3 regions of the Rahnella sp. ChDrAdgB13 genome follow, and region 3 is predicted to be linked to each of the others. Evidence: riboswitches for the same ligand, from Rfam matches in the RefSeq annotation. Region 3 holds a riboswitch; each other region holds the start of a gene.

Region 1 (6,301 bases), on a different contig from region 3:
GGGTGTCGTTGGAGACTTGTTTACCAAACCCTTTACGGACAACTTTCATGACCGGTTTACCGGTGCTCGCGTCGATCAGCTCGCCTTCAAAGAATACTTCGGTATCGCGGGTACGGTGTCCGCTGGCGGTTTCAGCCCCGGCAATCACCAGTGCCACCGGGATCACTTCATAGAATTGCAGGCCTTCCGCTGATGTATTCACACCGGTAATCGCACCTTTGAAAATCAAAGTGCGCGGACCTGCATGATCGGTCAGTTGCAGGCGTTCTCCCATGGCCGGTTTCAGGCGGCTGTTGGCGTAATCCAGCACACCCTGCAGCGTTTCTTTACTGATTTGTGGAGTCGGTTGTGGTTCCGGATAGAATTTGATCGGCTCATACATCAGGTAAGAATAATTTGACGCTTTAAAGGAAGGATCAATCCAGCGCAGCACAGGTGTGCCTGATGCAGTTTTGGTTTCTTTAAGGTTGGAGTAATCGCCGAGGAAGCCAGAGAATTTTTCGCTCTGGGTTACATGGCTGGTACAGCCTGCAAGGAACAGGGCGCCGGTCACCAGTGCGGCCTGCATCAGTTTTATTTTTTTCATTCGTACCCTCGGAAATTTTAAGGAAGACAGAGTATGTATAGCACCGCTGTGGAATTTAACCTCTTAACTACAAAGAAAAATTGATGTTAGTCAGGATCGCGAAAAAATGGCCATGCGCACAAATGATTAATGATCTAATTATTTGCAAGGTGAATGAAATAGATAATACTCACCTTTCGGACTTTCGCCGGTAGAGATAATGATCCAGCCTTTTGACAGATAAAAACCAACTGAATTTTTACTCTTTACCAGACATTTCAGAGAGCCTCTGCGGGTAAAGGTGGTCTCGGCGGCGTGCAACAAAGCCGAGCCTGCACCGGTCCCCTGAAACTGCGGATCGATAAACAGGTTATGCAGGAAATTCTCCTGTGTAAAAACAGAGGCAAATCCCAGCAGATGCCCGTCCCGTTCAGCGACCAGAATCTTTTCGCCGATCACCGCACGGTCAAAATCTTCCAGCTGAAAATCGTCTTCCAGCCATGTCCAGGTCTGTTTGCGTGAAGCCAGATACAAGGTGCGTAAAAACGGACGATCAGCTTCTTCATAAGGCCGGATGTTAAGTGGGGATGTCAAAGAGTGAATTCCTTTGAAAATATGAGGGCAGAGAACGTTCACTTCACTGAGCCATACTGCCAGCGACTTTGCGGGAGTTCAATTGGGTTTGTGGTACACGTGTGATTTAATCAACAAAAAATTGATATTTCAACATTCGGTTGATATCGTGTTTGCATCTAATGCAATCGCGGACTACAACACCCATGCCCAAAATTCCACCAGACGCCACAGCCGAAAGAGCACTCGTTCTGAAAACGCTCTTCGCCTCCGTGGAGGCTCTTGAGGTGGCCATCGGCAACAATACTGAAATCGTAGTTCATGACCTGACAAATCCGTCGTCTTCCGTGTTGAAAATTGCCAATGGTCACGTTTCTGGCCGGGCGGTAGGGGATTCCATGTTCAGCGGCCCGGACGGTGATTTAGGATTCGCCGGTCTTCTCAACGCCCGGAATACGGCTTCTCCATCCTCAGAACCGCTGGTTATTGCGGATTACACAACAGTGACCGCGAAAGGAACAAAACTGAAAAGCGCCACGACGGTTTATCGCGACGCGGAGGGCGTCGCATTTGCCAGCCTGTGTATCAACGTTGATCTCAGTGAAGTTGAAATTGCTCATGCGGCGCTCGGGCGCCTGCTCAGACAGTATTCTTCAGAAAATACGCCGCAAAATTCCCAAACCGATCTCGAGTCCATGATGGAAGAAATCATTGATTCTTCCCTGTCTCAGTCGGGGCGAGCGGGTAAACCGATGAATAAAAAAGAGAAACTCGAAGCCGTCAGAGTTATGCAGGATCGCGGGATGTTTATCGTCAAAGGCGGCGTTGAAAAGGCGGCCAGCAAACTGGGCGTTACCCGCTACACCATCTACAACTATCTGGATGAAATTAAGAAATCCGGTGGCGATGAATAGTGGTCACTAACAGTGAGGAGTCTGAAATGGAAATATCAATTTATCAGGTCGATGCGTTTGCATCGCAAAGTTTTAGTGGAAATCCGGCGGCCGTTTGCCCGTTGCCTCACTGGCTGGATGACAGCGTTTTAAGCAATATTGCCCGTGAAAATAATCTTTCCGAAACGGCTTTCTTCGTCAAAAACGGTGACCATTATGAGCTGCGCTGGTTCACGCCGGGCACCGAAGTGGATTTATGCGGTCATGCCACGCTGGCGGCGGCGTGGGTGATAAGCCAGGCGCTGGGCGATAAATCCGCATCGCTGCGGTTTTCTACCCGCAGCGGAGATTTATGGGTGACCTGCCAGGATGAGGTTTTCCACATGGATTTCCCGGTGAAATCTCCGGCGTCTTTCACGCTGCCAGACGGACTCACTCAGGCACTAGGGCTGACAGCACCGATCACCGCGGTGCTTAAAACCGATGATATTATCATTGTGATTGAAGATGCTGCCGCACTGGAAGCTCTCGCGCCGGATTTCGCAGCGCTCAATGCTTTTGATACCCGTGGCGTGGTGGTCACCGCTGCGGGCGATAATTTTGATTTTGTCTCCCGCTGGTTCGGGCCTCGCGTGGCGGTGAATGAAGATCCGGTTACCGGTTCAGCCCACACCTCGCTGGCACCGTATTGGTCGAAACGTCTGAATAAAACGCAGATGAACGCCCGGCAGGGCGGTGCGCGTAAAGGCGAACTGCAATGTGAAATGAGCGGAAATGATCGGGTGATTATCAGCGGCAAAGCGGCGCTGTATATGCGAGGTACAATTTATCTTAATTAAAATCTATCGCTTAAGTCCTCTCAATTAATTTATTTCCAATAGCTAAGTTGTTTATATGACAGAGAAAAACAAATCGGTGGATCCCCGTGATTCACGAATAGTTTATATCACGCTGGCGGCCGTCTTAATTTTCTACGGCATGTTGCTGATATCAAGCTTCTGATTTTATGTCTGAATCGAGGAATTCATTATGCTCACAGGGACCTTACCTTTTCCCAAAGTCCGTAAAAGCGGCAATCTTTATTTTGTTTCCGGCGAAGTACCGATTACCGCGGAAGGCACAACGCCCGCCGGAATTGAAGCGCAGACCCATTTGGTATTTTCGAAAATAGCCGGATCGCTTAAAGAATATAACCTGACACTCGATGATGCTGTTTCCGTGAATGTTTACCTGACCGATAAGAAGGATTTCAAAGCCTTTAACGAGGCGTATGTAAAACATTTCAACGCGCCATATCCTGCCCGGACAACAGTTTGCGTGGAACTTCTGGTCGATGTTTTACTGGAAATTAATCTTATTGCGTCGGCGGCGAAATAACACGCTGTACGAAAAATCCTGATTGACCTTCTCAGGCTCGCCACCAATAATGCTTCCTTGACTCGGGGTGCCGCTCTTGCAAAAGAACGGCTGAGATTTTACCCGTATTACCTGATCTGGATTATGCCAGCGTAGGGAAGTCAGGTATCTCTCCCGATACCGCCTTCTTTAGCGCCGGTGGGGAGAACTATGAATACCCGACCTTCCGTGTTTCCCGGCGCAACATCCGCCGCTTCTTTACGACAACTTCGTGCCTCCGCGCCGCTGGTTCACTGCCTGACCAATGACGTGGTGCAATCCTTTACGGCCAATGTTCTTCTGGCGCTCGGTGCCTCACCGGCAATGGTGACTGACCCGGCCGAAGCCGCGCAGTTCAGCGCGGTGGCCGATACCTTACTGGTTAATGTCGGCACGCTGACCCGTCCTCATGCTGAGGCGATGCTGGCAGCGATTCACGCAGCAAATCAGGCCGGAAAACCCTGGGTGCTGGATCCGGTTGCCGTCGGCGGCCTGAGCTGGCGCACGGAGTTTTGCCTTGAACTCATCAAACTTACACCCGCCGCCATCCGCGGAAACGCCTCTGAAATCCGTGCGCTTAGCGGCCTGAGTGCGTCCGGGCGTGGCGTAGACAGCGGCGATGATTCGCTGTCTGCCTTACCGGCTGCACAGCAACTGGCGCTGGAAACCGGCGGGGTGGTGGCTGTCACCGGTGAAACTGATTACGTCACCGACGGCGAACGCAGCTGGTCAGTTCCCGGCGGACATCCGATGATGACCCGCATCGTCGGCACCGGTTGTTCGTTATCAGCGGTTGTTGCGGCGTTTGCCGCATTGCCTGGCAAACGTCTGGATAACGTTGCCGCGGCATGTCGCGTCATGTCTTGTGCAGGTGAGCGTGCCTGCGCAGTGGTGAAAGGGCCGGGCAGCTTCACACCAGAGTTTCTCGATAACCTGTATTTGATGCGCGAAGAGTGGCTGAACGGGGAAAAAATCGGATGAAAAGAATCAATGCCCTGACCATAGCAGGTACTGACCCGAGCGGCGGCGCGGGGATCCAGGCAGATCTCAAAACCTTCTCGGCGCTCGGCGCGTATGGCACGAGCGTTATCACGGCGCTGGTGGCGCAAAATACCCGTGGCGTGCAGTCTGTTTACAACATTGAGCCGGATTTCGTGGCCGCGCAGCTCGATTCAGTACTCAGCGACGTGCGAATCGACAGCACTAAAATCGGCATGCTGGCGAACAGCCAGATTGTTGAAGCGGTCGCTGAAAGGCTTAAGTATTATCAGCCGCCTTTTGTGGTGCTTGATACCGTCATGCTGGCAAAAAGTGGCGATCCGCTGCTGTTGCCGGAGGCCGTTGACGCCGTGCGCCGTTTGCTGATTCCGCAGGTTTCAATTATTACCCCCAATCTGCCGGAAGCCGCTGCGTTACTGGAATGCCCGGTGGCGCTGACTGAAGCAGAAATGCGTGAACAGGGCGAAGCGTTACTGGCGATGGGATGTGAAGCGGTGCTGATGAAAGGCGGTCATCTGAGTGATGAAGAAAGCCCGGACTGGTTGTTTATGACCGGTTCACGCGAGCGGTTTACCGCACCGCGCGTGAATACCCGGCACACGCACGGAACGGGGTGTACATTATCGGCCGCGCTGGCGGCACTGCGACCGCGGCATAACAACTGGGCCGATACCGTACGCGAAGCAAAAGAATATCTCCAGCAGGCACTGATGCAGGCCGACTCACTGGAAGTCGGCCACGGCATCGGGCCTGTGCATCATTTCCACCGCTGGTGGTAAAACCGCTCAGGCGCGGCGCTGGGTTTCGCTCAGCGCCTCTTCTGCCTGGTGATACATCGTCAGCGCCTGTTGCAGATGCACGGCGTCAAACGGGTTTAGCGGGTAGAATTTCGCTTCTTTGCGCGGTCGCAGCATTATACGGATCTTCGTGGCCGAAACACGCTCAAACCGGTAGCTGGCAATATCCTGATTTTCCTCATCTTTCCACGACAGCAACAGCGCCGCGTGCTCACCGGTACGACGCCCGATAAACTGTTCGTGCAGCCACAATCCTTCGCATTCACCGTCTTTTTGCAGCTTCTTGCCGCTGAACCACGCGGATTCTGCCTGCATCAGCAGCGACTGTGGCGTGATTTCTTCACGCAGCTTGCGCCACAGTGGCTGGTTATTCTCCATCTGCCAGCAAGCCATGCCGAGATAATCATTCAGCTCACGCCAGTCGCTTTCCAGCTGCTCTTTCAGCTCAGGTTCCTGAATATGCATAAACTGTTGCAGACCGGTAGCCTGTTCACCCAGCTTGTTGTAAGCAATTACGGTCATGGTACGTGGCTTGCGGCGAAACGTAATCCATAGCAGAAATTTGGGAATGCGGAAGGTAATGGCCTGAATGGTCAGTTTATAGCGGTTGCCGCGTGACATGACAATTCCGTTAGACGTCCCGCGTTTGTCCTGATAATTCCTCACCAGTACCACACTGTTCTGACCCATCCAGCCTGTGACGTAGTGCTCTTTTTCGCTTTCAGCCACGTCCAGATCGCGCACGACCTGGCTGATTTTCTCGACATCGAGCTGCGATAAGGACAGCGACTGATCTGCGCTGTAGTAGCTTTTTTTCAGGGGGGATGCAGAAGGCATAAAAGTATCCACGATATTAATGTGGTTTACAGCTTACACCAAGTTGTCATACAAATTTTGGGGCTACGCCGCAAAACGGGCATCTTTTTCGGATTACGTTAACCATGATGACGAAATTTTCCGAGGCGTCTCGTATTACACCGTCTGAATACAAGGAAAAGTTTATGGATAAGCCCGTTCAGTGAACACCACGCGAGCTAGATCTGGTGGATATGCGCGTTGGCTATTTGAGATATTGTGAA
Region 2 (6,301 bases), on a different contig from region 3:
GCGCAAACCGTGAAAGCCGGTAACAAAAGCTATCCGTTTGTCATCGACAGCTTCCGCCGTCACTGCATGATTAACGGTCTGGACAGCATCGGCCTGACCTTGCAGCACGAAGAGAACATCTCCGGCTACGAGAAAAATCAGCCTGCATTTATGCACTGATTACCGTACGTCAGACATAAAAAAACCCGCGAACTTCGCGGGTTTCTTCTTTTAGTGCGGTCAGACGTCTTTGACTTTAAACATCAGGCCAAGCGCCAGAACCGCCAGAACTGTCGCAGCCCAATACACCGGATAATGGCCAAAGTTCTCCACGATCACGCCCTGCAGCAAACCTGCGCAAATCACGCCGGTCGAGATGCTATTGGTGAATAACGTGGTCGCCGAACCGGCGCGTCCCGGCATCAGATCCTGAAAATACAGCATGCCAATACCGGCCACGATGCCAATGAAAATCGCGTTAAACAGTTGCAGGATCATCAGTGCGGCTTTGAACGGGAATGCCACCAGACCGGCATAGAAAATAACCCCGCTTGCCACCGCGTACAACATCAGTTTTCGCTTACCAAAATGCTTAACCAGATAGCCTGCTACCAGCATAGCCGGAATTTCCAGCCCTGCCGCCGTTCCCATCAATAAGCCCGCCAGCCCTTCCGGCAAACCTAACTCACTGGTGATATACAGCGGCATATCAATGATGTACATGATATTGCACGTCCACATCAACAATGACGCGAAAAACAGCAGACGTACATCTTTGTTCCGCCACGCGCTGACCGGCACGACTTTTTCATCCACCGGTTGTTCGAGGCGTGGCACGGACGGCAGGAAAAACGCAATCATCAGTATGCTGCCGACAAACACCGTGGCCGCACTCAGATACATCGGCGTGAAACCGTAATTCAGCGCCAGCATGAACGACAACGGCGGGCCCAGTACCCACGCCAGTGAGAGCATCGCACGCATCATAGAGCTGAACATGACGACTTCGCTGGATGAACGGTCGGCGTGTTCACGCGCCAGCGCAAACAGCTGCGGCATCGCCGCATTCCCGATGGCCGCCAGCAAAACACCAACGGTGATCAGCACCAGATAATCACGGCTGAAAGCAAATACCAGGCTGTTGCCGATGGCCATCAGGCAGCAAAACATCAGCAATTTGCGGCGGTCGCCTTTGTTATCCGAGCGGTTAGCCAGCAGAAAGCTGATCGCAATCCCGGCAATCGCGTTGACGGTATAAAAGAAACCGACCCACATTGGCCGGACTTTCACTTCATTGGTCAGAAACAGGCTAAGCGTCGGCGCCTGCAACGCGCCCGCGACACCACACAGCAAGGACACCACCAGAAAGGTGACATAAATTGCATTAATACGAGGTTTAGACATAACGCCATCCCTGAGAAATGAAAGTCTTACAACGAAACATACAGTGTATACCCAAAACAATTCGAGTTGCAGGAAGGCGGCAATCTCGCGAATCCCGATGAGCTGACATGAGTCAGTGATTCGGGTGAGCAAGAGCGGCCAACGCATATGCAACTCGAAGGGTGAAGGGGATAATCAATAGAAAAAAACCAGTGAGTTACCCCACTGGCTGGTGACATTACACCATTACTCAGAAAATCGAATCCGGCCGCGCCTGCGAGTTATAAATGACGGCGGTATTGCTCATCGTCCTGCGAGGCGATGTCCCACTGCGTCAGGCGGGAGAGAATGTCTAAACGGTATTCCACCGGAACCCATGACAGCCAGTCAGCATGATTTCTGCCCGCATTTCTGCTGACGGCAGCGAAGTAACGCTGATAGAAACGGGCGGTTAGCGTGTTTTTCATGATGACCTCCTGACCTTGATGACTGGCTTTCGTTGGAGATCAGTATCGGGGTAATATGAGGAAAGATAAATTGATGAGATTTCCTCCGGAGTTCCTCTTTTATGACCTCGTCCCGTTTGCAACAGCAGTTCATCAGATTGTGGCAAAGCTGCCACGGCGAAGAAACCGAAACCACTTTGCTGGCGTTATCGGAAATCCTGAACTGCTCGCGGCGACATATGCGGTCCCTGCTCAGCACCATGCAGGAACAGGGCTGGCTCAACTGGGATGCAGAGGCCGGGCGCGGTAAGCGGTCAAAGCTGACCTTTTTGTACACCGGTCTGGCGCTTCAGCAGCAACGCGCCGAAGAACTGCTTGAACAGGATCGGATTGATCAGCTGGTACAACTGGTTGGCGATAAAAACATGGTGCGCCAGATGCTGTTATCCCAGCTGGGACGCAGCTTCCGTCAGGGCAAACATATTCTTCGCGTACTGTACTATCGCCCGCTGTTTAATCTGCTGCCCGGCACCATGTTGCGCCGCTCAGAAACACACATCGCGCGACAGATTTTCAGCGGGCTGACGCGCATAAATGAGGAAAACGGGGAAGTAGAAGGCGATCTGGCCCATCACTGGCAGGAAATCTCTGCGCTGCACTGGCGGTTCTATCTGCGTCCGGCTATTCATTTTCATCATGGTCGTGAGCTGGAAATGGCCGATATTATTACCACCTTCGCTCGTCTCAAATCACACCGCTTATTCGGCAATATCGTCTCGGTGATCTCATTAACGCCAAACGTCATCGACATTCATCTGAACGCGCCCGACCACTGGCTGCCGTGGCTGTTCGGGAATATCCACGCGACAATCCTGCCACAGGAGTGGGAGTCGTTGCCCGATTTTGCCCGCCATCCGGTGGGAACCGGCCCGTATGCCGTGGTACGAAATCAGAAAACGCAGCTGCGGATCCGCGCGTTTGACGAATATTTTGGATTCCGGGCGCTGATCGATGAGGTCAATATCTGGGTTCTACCTGAACTCAGTGAGGAACTGGTGCATTCCGGCGTCCAGCTTCAGGCCGATGAATCCGGCAAAAGCGAGCTTGAAAGCCGCCTTGAGGAAGGTTGTTATTTCCTGCTTTTCGACCAGCGTTCGCCGGTCGGCCAAAACGCACAAACGCGCCAGTGGCTGTGCGATTTGTTCAATCCGATTGCGCTGCTCAACGCTGCTGAACCGGTTTATCAGCGTTACTGGTCGCCGGCGTACGGCCTGTTGCCGCGCTGGCATCATAAAGCGCTGCTTCCCCGCCCGCCCAAACCTGACGGTCTGACGCAGGTCACGCTGACGTTTTATAACGAGCACTCAGAACATCACGCTATCTGCAACGCACTGCGTCCGCTGCTGGCGGCAGAAGGCATTGAGCTGGTGATCCAGATTGTCGATTATGCGGTGTGGTACCGCGGCGGCGTGAAAACCGATCTATGGCTGGGTAGCGCCAACTTCACGTTGCCGCTGGAGTTTTCGCTGTTTGCCTCATTCTACGAACTGCCGCTGCTGGCGTATTGTTTCCCGCAAACGATGAATGAAGACGCCGCGTTATGGCACGCCGGAAAGCTTTCAATTGCCGACTGGAGCCAGAAGCAGATCGCCAGCCATCACATTCATCCGCTGTTTCATCACTGGCTGGTTTTACAAGGCCAGCGCAGTATGCGCGGCGTGCGGATGAACACCCTCGGCTGGTTCGACTTCAAATCTGCCTGGTTCGCGCCACCCGACAGCTAATCGGACTATCGCATTGCGCCGTTAATCTCTAGAATGACATCCGTTCTCAACGGGGTGCCCGAGCGACTTCTTTTGTATTGAAGAATGACCTCTATTTTTAAACGCCGCGAGCGCGTGTTCAGCGGGTGAAGTACAGCGCACAGAAAGCGGAGCGTACACAAAGTACGTGAGCATTTCGAGCACTGCACGACGCCCGATCAACACACGCGCAGCACGTTTAAATATGGCTGAGACCTGATACCCGTCGAACCTGATCCGGTTAACCCCGGCGGAGGGATTTGAGACTGTGCGAAGCTCACTCAAAATCCTTTGCCCCTTTTCTTTTTTGGAGCGCAAAGTTGAAAAAAATATTGTCCTGTCTGCTGTTACTTTCTGCACCTGCCTTTGCTGCAAAACCCGTTCTGACGGTATATACCTACGATTCCTTCTCTGCCGACTGGGGCCCCGGCCCGGCGATCAAAAAAGCCTTTGAGGCACAGTGCGGCTGCGAACTGAAATATGTCGCGCTGGAAGATGGCGTATCTCTGCTGAACCGTCTGCGGATGGAAGGCAAAAACACTAAAGCGGACGTAGTGCTCGGTCTGGATAACAACCTGTTGCAGGCCGCTGAGCAAACCGGCCTGTTTGCCAAAGCACCGAAAACTGATGCTCAACTGACGGTGCCGGGTGGCTGGAATAACACGACGTTTGTGCCTTACGACTACGGCTATTTCGCGTTCGTGTATGACAAAAACAAACTGAAAAACCCGCCAAAAAGCCTCGATGAGCTGATCAACAGCGACCAGAAATGGAAAGTGATTTACGAAGATCCGCGCACCAGCACGCCGGGTCTTGGCCTGATGCTGTGGATGCAAAAAGTCTATGGCGACAAAGCGCCTGAAGCGTGGCAAAAACTGGCGGCGAAAACCGTGACCGTCACCAAAGGCTGGAGCGAGGCTTACGGCCTGTTCCTCAAAGGCGAAAGCGATCTGGTGCTGAGCTACACCACTTCTCCGGCCTATCATATTGTTGAAGAGAAGAAAGATAATTATGCCGCCGCTGACTTCGCTGAAGGTCATTACATGCAGGTGGAAGTCGCGGGTCAGCTGGCCAGCAGCAAACAGCCGAAACTGGCTGAACAGTTCATGAAATTCGTCACTACTGAAGATTTCCAGAAAGTCATTCCGACCGGCAACTGGATGTATCCGGTGATCAGCACGCCACTGCCTGATGCCTTCAAACAGCTGACCGTACCGGCAAAATCCCTGCAATACAGCGCACAGGATGTAGCTTCTCACCGCGGCGAATGGATTCAGGCATGGCAGAACGCCGTCAGCCGTTGATCCCCCGCTGGCTGTGGCCGGGCGCGGTGGCGTCACTGGCGATGCTGCTGGTCGCCGCGCTGGCATTAGGCTCGTTGTGGCGTCATGCGCCACAAATAAGCGGCGTGTCTGCGTGGCAGGATCAGTATCTCTGGCACGTCATCCGTTTCACCTTCTGGCAGGCGCTGCTTTCGGCGCTCTGCTCGGTGCTGCCCGCTATTTTGCTGGCGCGCACCCTCTTCCGCCGCCGTTTCCCAGGTCGTCAGCTGTTATTACGATTGTGCGCGATGACGCTGGTATTGCCGGTTTTAGTCGCGGTGTTCGGCATTCTCAGCGTATACGGAAGACAGGGCTGGCTGGCGCAGATTTGCAACTGGCTGGGCGTGGATTACCGTTTTTCGCCGTACGGTTTACAGGGCATTTTGCTGGCGCACGTATTTTTTAATCTGCCGCTGGCAACCCGTCTTTTATTACAGGCGCTGGAAAATATCGCCATCGAACAGCGGCAGCTGGCTGCGCAGCTCGGGATGAATGCCTGGCAGCAATTCCGCTTTGTGGAATGGCCTGCGATCCGACGTCAGATTTTCCCCGCCGCTGCCCTGATATTCATGCTGTGTTTCGCGAGTTTCGCCACCGTGCTTTCACTGGGCGGCGGTCCGCAGGCGACCACCATTGAACTCGCCATTTATCAGGCACTGAGTTACGACTACGATTTAAGTCGCGCGGCCACGCTGGCGCTCATCCAGCTGTTTTGTTGTCTGACGCTGGTTCTGCTCAGCCAGAAACTCAGCCAGGCGCTGCCGGTCGGTCAGACCCATGCTCAGCGCTGGCGCAATCCGGATGATTCCCCGCTGCGCCGCATTACCGACGGCCTGCTGATTGGTCTGGCTTTACTGCTGATCCTGCCGCCGCTGCTGGCTGTGGTTTTAGATGGTATAAATCGCGCCGCCGTCAGCGTGCTGCAACAACCCGCGCTGTGGCAGGCTTTATGGACGTCAGTCCGTATCGCGCTGGGCAGCGGATTATTGTGTATGTTGCTGACGATGATGTTGCTGTGGAGCAGCCGCGAGCTGCGTTTACGCCAGAAAAATGGCTGGGCGCAGGCGATGGATCTCAGCGGAATGCTGATCCTCGCGATGCCGGGCATCGTGCTGGCGACCGGTTTTTTCCTGCTGCTCGGTGATACCACCGGATTGCCGCAATCCCCGTGGCCTTTGGTTATCATGACCAATGCGCTGATGGCGGTACCTTACGCATTAAAAGTGCTGGATAACCCGATGCGTGATGTGGCGGAGCGCTATAACCCGCTGTGTATTTCGCTCGATATGCGCGGCTGGCAGCGTCTGCGTTGGGTGGAAATGAGCGCGCTGAAACGCCCGATCGCACAGGCACTGGCATTTGCCTGTGT
Region 3 (6,301 bases):
CCGATAAGCGGCACTTCACCTTTGAGGTTTTTACGGATAGTACGAACCGCATTCATGACGTATCCCAGTTCCATTTCAGGATCGGGGACGGGCAGTTTTTCCACATCGGCACGGCAGGTCAGCGGGGAAGAAAAACGAGGGCCTTCACCGGCTTCGAAATACAACCCCAGCCCCATGGCATCAGGAATGGTCAGGATGTCAGAGAACAGAATCGCGGCGTCCAGCGGGTAGCGACGCAGTGGCTGGAGGGTCACTTCGCAGGCCAGCTCTGCATTCTTGCAAAGCGACATAAAATCACCGGCTACAGCGCGGGTTTCTTTGTATTCTGGCAAATAACGGCCCGCCTGACGCATCATCCAGACCGGTGTGATATCCACAGGCTGGCGTAACAGGGCGCGCAGGTAGCGGTCATTTTTCAACTCATTCATTCTGTCTTTTTCCTTCAATATTCGGGCCGCCCGAAAATAATCTGGCGGCATTCTAGCATGCAACACTCCTGCTACACGTCGTCTTCATCTCTTTCTGCGCGGCACAGCGCAACCGTATCTTCAATCAGCCGGCGGGCGATGGTCCCCGGTGGCGGCAACTGTGGCAGTTGATCAAAGCGATACCAGCCTGCGTTGAGCAGCTCTTTCGGATCATGCACGATGTCACCGCTGTCGTAGTCGGCCATAAACGCCATCATCAGCGAATTAGGGAAAGGCCACGGCTGAGAACTGACGTAACGGACATTCTTCACGCGGATATTGCTCTCTTCCATGACTTCACGCGCCACAGTTTCTTCGAGAGTTTCCCCGACTTCCACGAAGCCTGCCAGAACCGTATGAATGCCATTGCGGTGGCGGACATGCTGCGCCAGCAAAATCTCATCACCGCGGCGAATGGCGACAATAATGCAGGGCGCAATTTGAGGGTAATAGCGTTCACGGCAATGCCCGCACAGCGCGGCCCATTCGGTTTTACTGACGTGCATCTCGTGGCCGCAATAGCCGCAGAACTTGTGCGAACGGTAAAATTCCGACAGCTGCACGCCGCGCCCGACCAGCTGGAATAGCCCGCGATCCTGATCGAGCATCTGCCGTGCAGACACCATGTGATTGTGCATCGCCTGACGTACCATCCACACCGGTTCGCCCTGCCATTCACCAATCTGACGCGCGATTTTGCCCGTCAGAGAAAATTGCGCAGCGCTGCCATTCGGCAGTTCACCTTCGGGCAGCCACAGCTTGCCCTCATAGCTGATTACCCACCAGCCGGTATGTTCTTCTGTGATCTGTAATTCCATAATTGTTGTTGCATAACCTCGACGAGACTGACAATCTGGGGTTGATATTTACATATTAGTAACCTTTGGTTACTTTTTTCTCGCTCACGGAGTCAACCATGCTAAATCGTCTGGAAAGACTGACCCAACGCGTTGGTGGCAGTAATGAGTTAGTGGATCAATGGCTGCACGCGCGTAAAGAATTGCTGGTGTCTTACTGCACACTGGTCGGCCTGAAACCCAATAAAGAAAAACATACACCGCTGAATGAAAAAGCGTTGGACAACTTTTGCCATAACCTGGTGGATTACCTTTCTGCCGGTCATTTCCATCTTTATCAACGGGTCATCGATGAAGTGGAAGGTGCAGAGATAAAATTACAGGCTGCGAAAATATACCCTGCACTCGAGCTCAATACTGAAGCTATCATGGCTTTCCATGACAGTTACACCGAAAATGATATTGATGATGACAATGCTTTCGCATTTCATTATGCATTATCCGATGTGGGTGAAGCATTGGATGCGCGTTTTCAGCTTGAGGATCAACTGATCATTCTGGCCTTTGATCCGGAAAGTCGCAAAGAATTGCCTTCTGCAAACGAAGAGCATCTTGCCAGACCCGCGTAACGTGTTACTTCTGCACAACACGTTGCCACAATAAAAACCCTGCTCAGGGTTGTAGTTTTTACAACGGCCTCCTATATTGAGGCTTCTTGTCGGAGTGCCTCGTGCAAAATTTCCTCGCGGAGATGATGCCAGGCTGAGACCGTTAATTCGGGATCCGCGGAACCTGATCGGGTTAGTACCCGCGAAGGGAACAAGAGTAATGTTATGCGTTTAGCGCGATTTGGCATCAGCCTGCAAACGGCCGCCAGCGTTCAACCGCCCATTTTTACTCCTGCCGTAAACCTCCAGACAAGCAATTTTCCATTACGTTCTGTCACGCTTTTTGCCGTGAAAACAACACAAGGAATTTGCTATGTCGAGTACCCAGAAACCCGTTACATCCGAAAAAAAGCCCGCTAACCGCCGTGAACAACGCGCACAGGCACAGTCATTTATCGACAGCTTGCAGGGCGAAGCCTTTCCCAATTCCCGACGTATCTATCTTCAGGGCGACAACGCCGGTATTCGTGTCCCTATGCGTGAAATCCAGCTCAGCCCGACGCTGGTCGGCGGCGGAAAAGACAACCCGCAGTTTGAAGAAAACGAAGCGATTCCGGTTTATGACACCGCCGGACCGTATGGCGATCCGTCTGCGACCATCGACGTGCATACCGGTCTTGAAAAATTGCGTGCCCGCTGGATAACCGGACGCGCCGATACCGAAGAACTTCCGCAAGTCAGCTCCGGTTTTACTCAGCAGCGCCTGGCCGACGAAGGGCTGGATCATTTACGCTTCGAACATCTTCCGCGCCCGCGAAAAGCCATTGCCGGTAAAAATGTCACACAGCTGCATTATGCGCGACGGGGCATGATTACCCCTGAGATGGAATTCATCGCTATTCGCGAAAACATGGGGCGTGAGCGGATCCGCGGAGAAGTCCTGCGCCAGCAACATCCCGGTGAAAGCTTCGGGGCGCACCTGCCCGCGAATATCACCGCCGAATTTGTTCGCCAGGAAGTGGCCGCCGGTCGCGCGATTATCCCCGCCAACATCAATCACCCGGAATCCGAGCCGATGATCATTGGCCGCAATTTTCTGGTGAAGGTGAACGCCAATATCGGCAACTCGGCGGTGACGTCATCCATCGAAGAAGAAGTTGAAAAACTGGTGTGGTCGACGCGCTGGGGCGCGGACACGGTGATGGATCTCTCCACCGGCCGCTATATCCATGAAACCCGTGAATGGATTCTGCGTAACAGCCCGGTGCCGATCGGTACGGTGCCGATTTATCAGGCGCTGGAAAAAGTGAATGGTGTGGCCGAAGACCTTAACTGGGAAATGTTCCGCGACACCCTGCTGGAGCAGGCGGAACAAGGTGTGGATTACTTCACCATTCACGCTGGCGTGTTGCTGCGTTATGTGCCGATGACCGCCAAACGCCTGACCGGTATTGTTTCGCGCGGTGGCTCAATCATGGCGAAATGGTGTCTGTCACATCATCGCGAAAGCTTCCTGTATGAAAATTTCCGGGAGATTTGCGAAATCTGCGCCGCTTACGATGTCTCGCTTTCTCTCGGTGACGGTCTGCGTCCCGGCTCGATTCAGGACGCCAACGACGAAGCGCAGTTTGCAGAATTGCACACGCTGGGCGAGCTGACAAAAATCGCCTGGGAATATGACGTGCAGGTGATGATCGAAGGGCCGGGGCATGTGCCGATGCAGATGATCCGCCGCAATATGACGGAAGAACTCGAGCATTGCCACGAAGCGCCGTTCTATACGCTCGGGCCGCTGACGACCGACATTGCGCCCGGTTATGACCACTTCACGTCCGGTATTGGCGCTGCGATGATTGGCTGGTTCGGTTGTGCCATGCTGTGTTACGTCACACCGAAAGAGCATCTCGGCCTGCCGAATAAAGAAGACGTTAAGCAGGGTCTGATTACCTACAAAATTGCAGCACATGCCGCCGATTTAGCCAAAGGCCATCCGGGTGCGCAAATCCGCGACAACGCCATGTCCAAAGCCCGTTTCGAATTCCGCTGGGAAGATCAGTTTAATCTGGCTCTGGACCCGGCCACTGCCCGCGCCTACCACGATGAAACGTTACCGCAGGAATCCGGCAAAGTCGCCCACTTCTGTTCGATGTGCGGCCCGAAATTCTGCTCAATGAAAATCACTCAGGAAGTTCGCGATTACGCCGCCGCGCTGGAAGCTAAAGCCCGGCCCATCGAACTCGTTGAATCCGGCATGGCACAAATGTCAGCTGAATTCCGTTCACGCGGCGGCGAGCTTTATCATCCTGCCACGGAGATCAACAAATGAATCAGTCAGCTCAGCCCTTCCCCGCCGTTCCTTTTCACCTTGGTTTATATCCGGTTGTCGATACGGTGGAATGGATCGCCCGTCTGCTCGATGCAGGCGTGAAAACGCTGCAGTTGCGGGTGAAAGATTTACCCGATGAAGACGTCGAACCGGCAATTATCGAGGCCATCGCGCTGGGGAAAAAATATCAGGCGCGGCTGTTCATCAACGATTACTGGCGTCTGGCGGTGAAACATCATGCATATGGCGTACATCTGGGCCAGGAAGATCTCGATACAGCCGATCTTGCGGCAATTCGTCAGGCCGGTCTGCGACTGGGCGTTTCCACGCATGACGAGGCTGAAATGACGCGCGCCGTTTCCGTGAATCCTTCATACATCGCTCTGGGCCATATCTTCCCGACGCAGACCAAAGATATGCCGTCGGCGCCACAGGGTCTGGAAGAACTCACCCGACACATTAAGCAACTCGATGGCCGCTTTCCGACAGTGGCCATCGGCGGGATCAGCATTGACCGCGCGCCGTCGGTTCTGGACTGCGGCGTCGGCAGCATTGCGGTCGTCAGCGCCATTACGCAGGCCACGGACTGGCGTGCAGCCACCGCCGAACTGCTGGCCTTGTGTGCCAGCAAGGTGCCGGAAGATGCTTAACGATGCGGCTTTTATGCGTTACAGCCGTCAGCTGATGCTGGAGGAATTCGGCCCGCAGGCGCAAGAAAAGTTACAGGCGGCAAAAGTGCTGATCGTCGGACTTGGCGGACTCGGTTCTCCTGCCGCCCTGTATCTGGCGGCGGCGGGCGTCGGCACGCTTTTTCTGGCCGATGACGACCGGCTGCATATCACCAATCTTCAGCGGCAAATCCTTTACCGCACAGCCGATCTCGATCAGCCCAAAGCCACTTTGGCAAAGCGTGAGCTGCTGCGCCTGAATCCGCTTTGCGAAGCCGTGGCCATTACGGAACGCCTGTTGGGTGAAGCGCTGACACAAGCGGTGGCCAATGCCGATATCGTTCTGGATTGCAGCGACAACATGGAGACCCGTCATGCCGTCAATAAAGCCTGCGTGGATGCAGGCAAAACGCTAATCAGCGGCAGCGCCGTCGGATTCAGCGGACAGCTTCTGGTGATTGAAGCACCCTACGCTCACGGTTGTTATGCCTGTTTGTATCCGGATCAGGAAACCGTGCAACGTAACTGCCGGACATCCGGCGTACTCGGGCCGGTAGTGGGCACCATCGGGACATTACAGGCGCTCGAAGCACTGAAAATCCTGGCTGGGCTGCCTTGCACACTGAGCGGCAAACTCCGGCTGTTCGACGGAAAAACACAGAACTGGCGTTCACTGCAACTCACGCGATCATCTGCCTGTACCGTCTGCGGAGGCTATGCGTGAATATTCTGGTCAATGATGAATCTCATCAGTTCAGTCAGCCGCTCCCGCTGTTAGCTCTGCTCGATGAGCTGGCGTTAAACACTGCGGGCAGAGCGCTGGCGGTAAATCAGGTCATTATCCCCCGCGATAACTGGCCTGCACACTGGCTGGCAGACGGTGATGAGATTTTGCTCTTTCAGGCGATAGCCGGAGGATGAAACATGTTAAAAATTGCTGATGCTACGTTTACCTCACACCTTTTTACCGGAACCGGAAAATTCGCCAGTCCGGCGCTGATGCAACTGGCACTGGAAGCATCCGGCTCTGAGCTGGTGACGATGGCGATGAAACGCGTCGATCTGCGGCGTGGCGGCGATGATATTCTTTCGCCTTTGCAGCAACTTGGCGTGCGCCTGTTGCCCAATACGTCAGGGGCAAAAACGGCAGAAGAAGCGGTGTTTGCCGCTCAACTGGCCCGCGAAGCACTGGGCACAAACTGGGTCAAACTGGAAATCCATCCGGACATGAAATACCTGCTGCCCGATGCCATCGAAACCCTGAAAGCCGCAGAGATACTAGTGAAACAGGGGTTTGTCGTTTTGCCTTATTGCAGTGCTGATCCGGTGCTGTGCAAGCGTCTTGAAGAAGCCGGATGCGCGGCAGTGATGCCGCTCGGCGCACCGATAGGCTCTAATCAGGGGCTGCAAACCCGTGAGTTTCTGCAAATTATTA

Evidence for each region. Region 3 has a riboswitch for thiamine pyrophosphate ahead of thiC (phosphomethylpyrimidine synthase ThiC). Riboswitches for the same ligand answer to the same signal wherever they lie in the genome.
Region 1: another riboswitch for thiamine pyrophosphate. It lies ahead of thiM (hydroxyethylthiazole kinase); the one in region 3 lies ahead of thiC (phosphomethylpyrimidine synthase ThiC).
Region 2: another riboswitch for thiamine pyrophosphate. It lies ahead of thiB (thiamine ABC transporter substrate binding subunit); the one in region 3 lies ahead of thiC (phosphomethylpyrimidine synthase ThiC).

Annotation. Positions count from the first base shown of each region.
Region 1 covers NZ_JAEMGT010000018.1:88,552-94,852, forward strand. The annotation lists gene J8X26_RS06860 (DUF3313 domain-containing protein) at 1-586, opposite strand, end outside; gene J8X26_RS06865 (GNAT family N-acetyltransferase) at 725-1,159, opposite strand; gene J8X26_RS06870 (transcriptional regulator) at 1,345-2,052, shown strand; gene J8X26_RS06875 (PhzF family phenazine biosynthesis protein) at 2,079-2,870, shown strand; gene J8X26_RS06880 (RidA family protein) at 3,061-3,408, shown strand; TPP riboswitch at 3,462-3,563, shown strand; gene thiM (hydroxyethylthiazole kinase) at 3,598-4,407, shown strand; gene thiD (bifunctional hydroxymethylpyrimidine kinase/phosphomethylpyrimidine kinase) at 4,404-5,204, shown strand; gene J8X26_RS06895 (hypothetical protein) at 5,211-6,059, opposite strand; gene J8X26_RS27880 (hypothetical protein) at 6,272-6,301, shown strand, end outside.
Region 2 covers NZ_JAEMGT010000003.1:139,869-146,169, forward strand. The annotation lists gene leuD (3-isopropylmalate dehydratase small subunit) at 1-159, shown strand, start outside; gene J8X26_RS01880 (MFS transporter) at 220-1,383, opposite strand; gene sgrT (glucose uptake inhibitor SgrT) at 1,644-1,829, opposite strand; gene sgrR (HTH-type transcriptional regulator SgrR) at 1,931-3,592, shown strand; TPP riboswitch at 3,633-3,887, shown strand; gene thiB (thiamine ABC transporter substrate binding subunit) at 3,931-4,914, shown strand; gene thiP (thiamine/thiamine pyrophosphate ABC transporter permease ThiP) at 4,890-6,301, shown strand, end outside.
Region 3 covers NZ_JAEMGT010000078.1:6,576-12,876, forward strand. The annotation lists gene hemE (uroporphyrinogen decarboxylase) at 1-428, opposite strand, end outside; gene nudC (NAD(+) diphosphatase) at 500-1,285, opposite strand; gene rsd (sigma D regulator) at 1,384-1,893, shown strand; TPP riboswitch at 1,974-2,100, shown strand; gene thiC (phosphomethylpyrimidine synthase ThiC) at 2,246-4,198, shown strand; gene thiE (thiamine phosphate synthase) at 4,195-4,848, shown strand; gene J8X26_RS18775 (HesA/MoeB/ThiF family protein) at 4,841-5,590, shown strand; gene thiS (sulfur carrier protein ThiS) at 5,587-5,787, shown strand; gene J8X26_RS18785 (thiazole synthase) at 5,791-6,301, shown strand, end outside.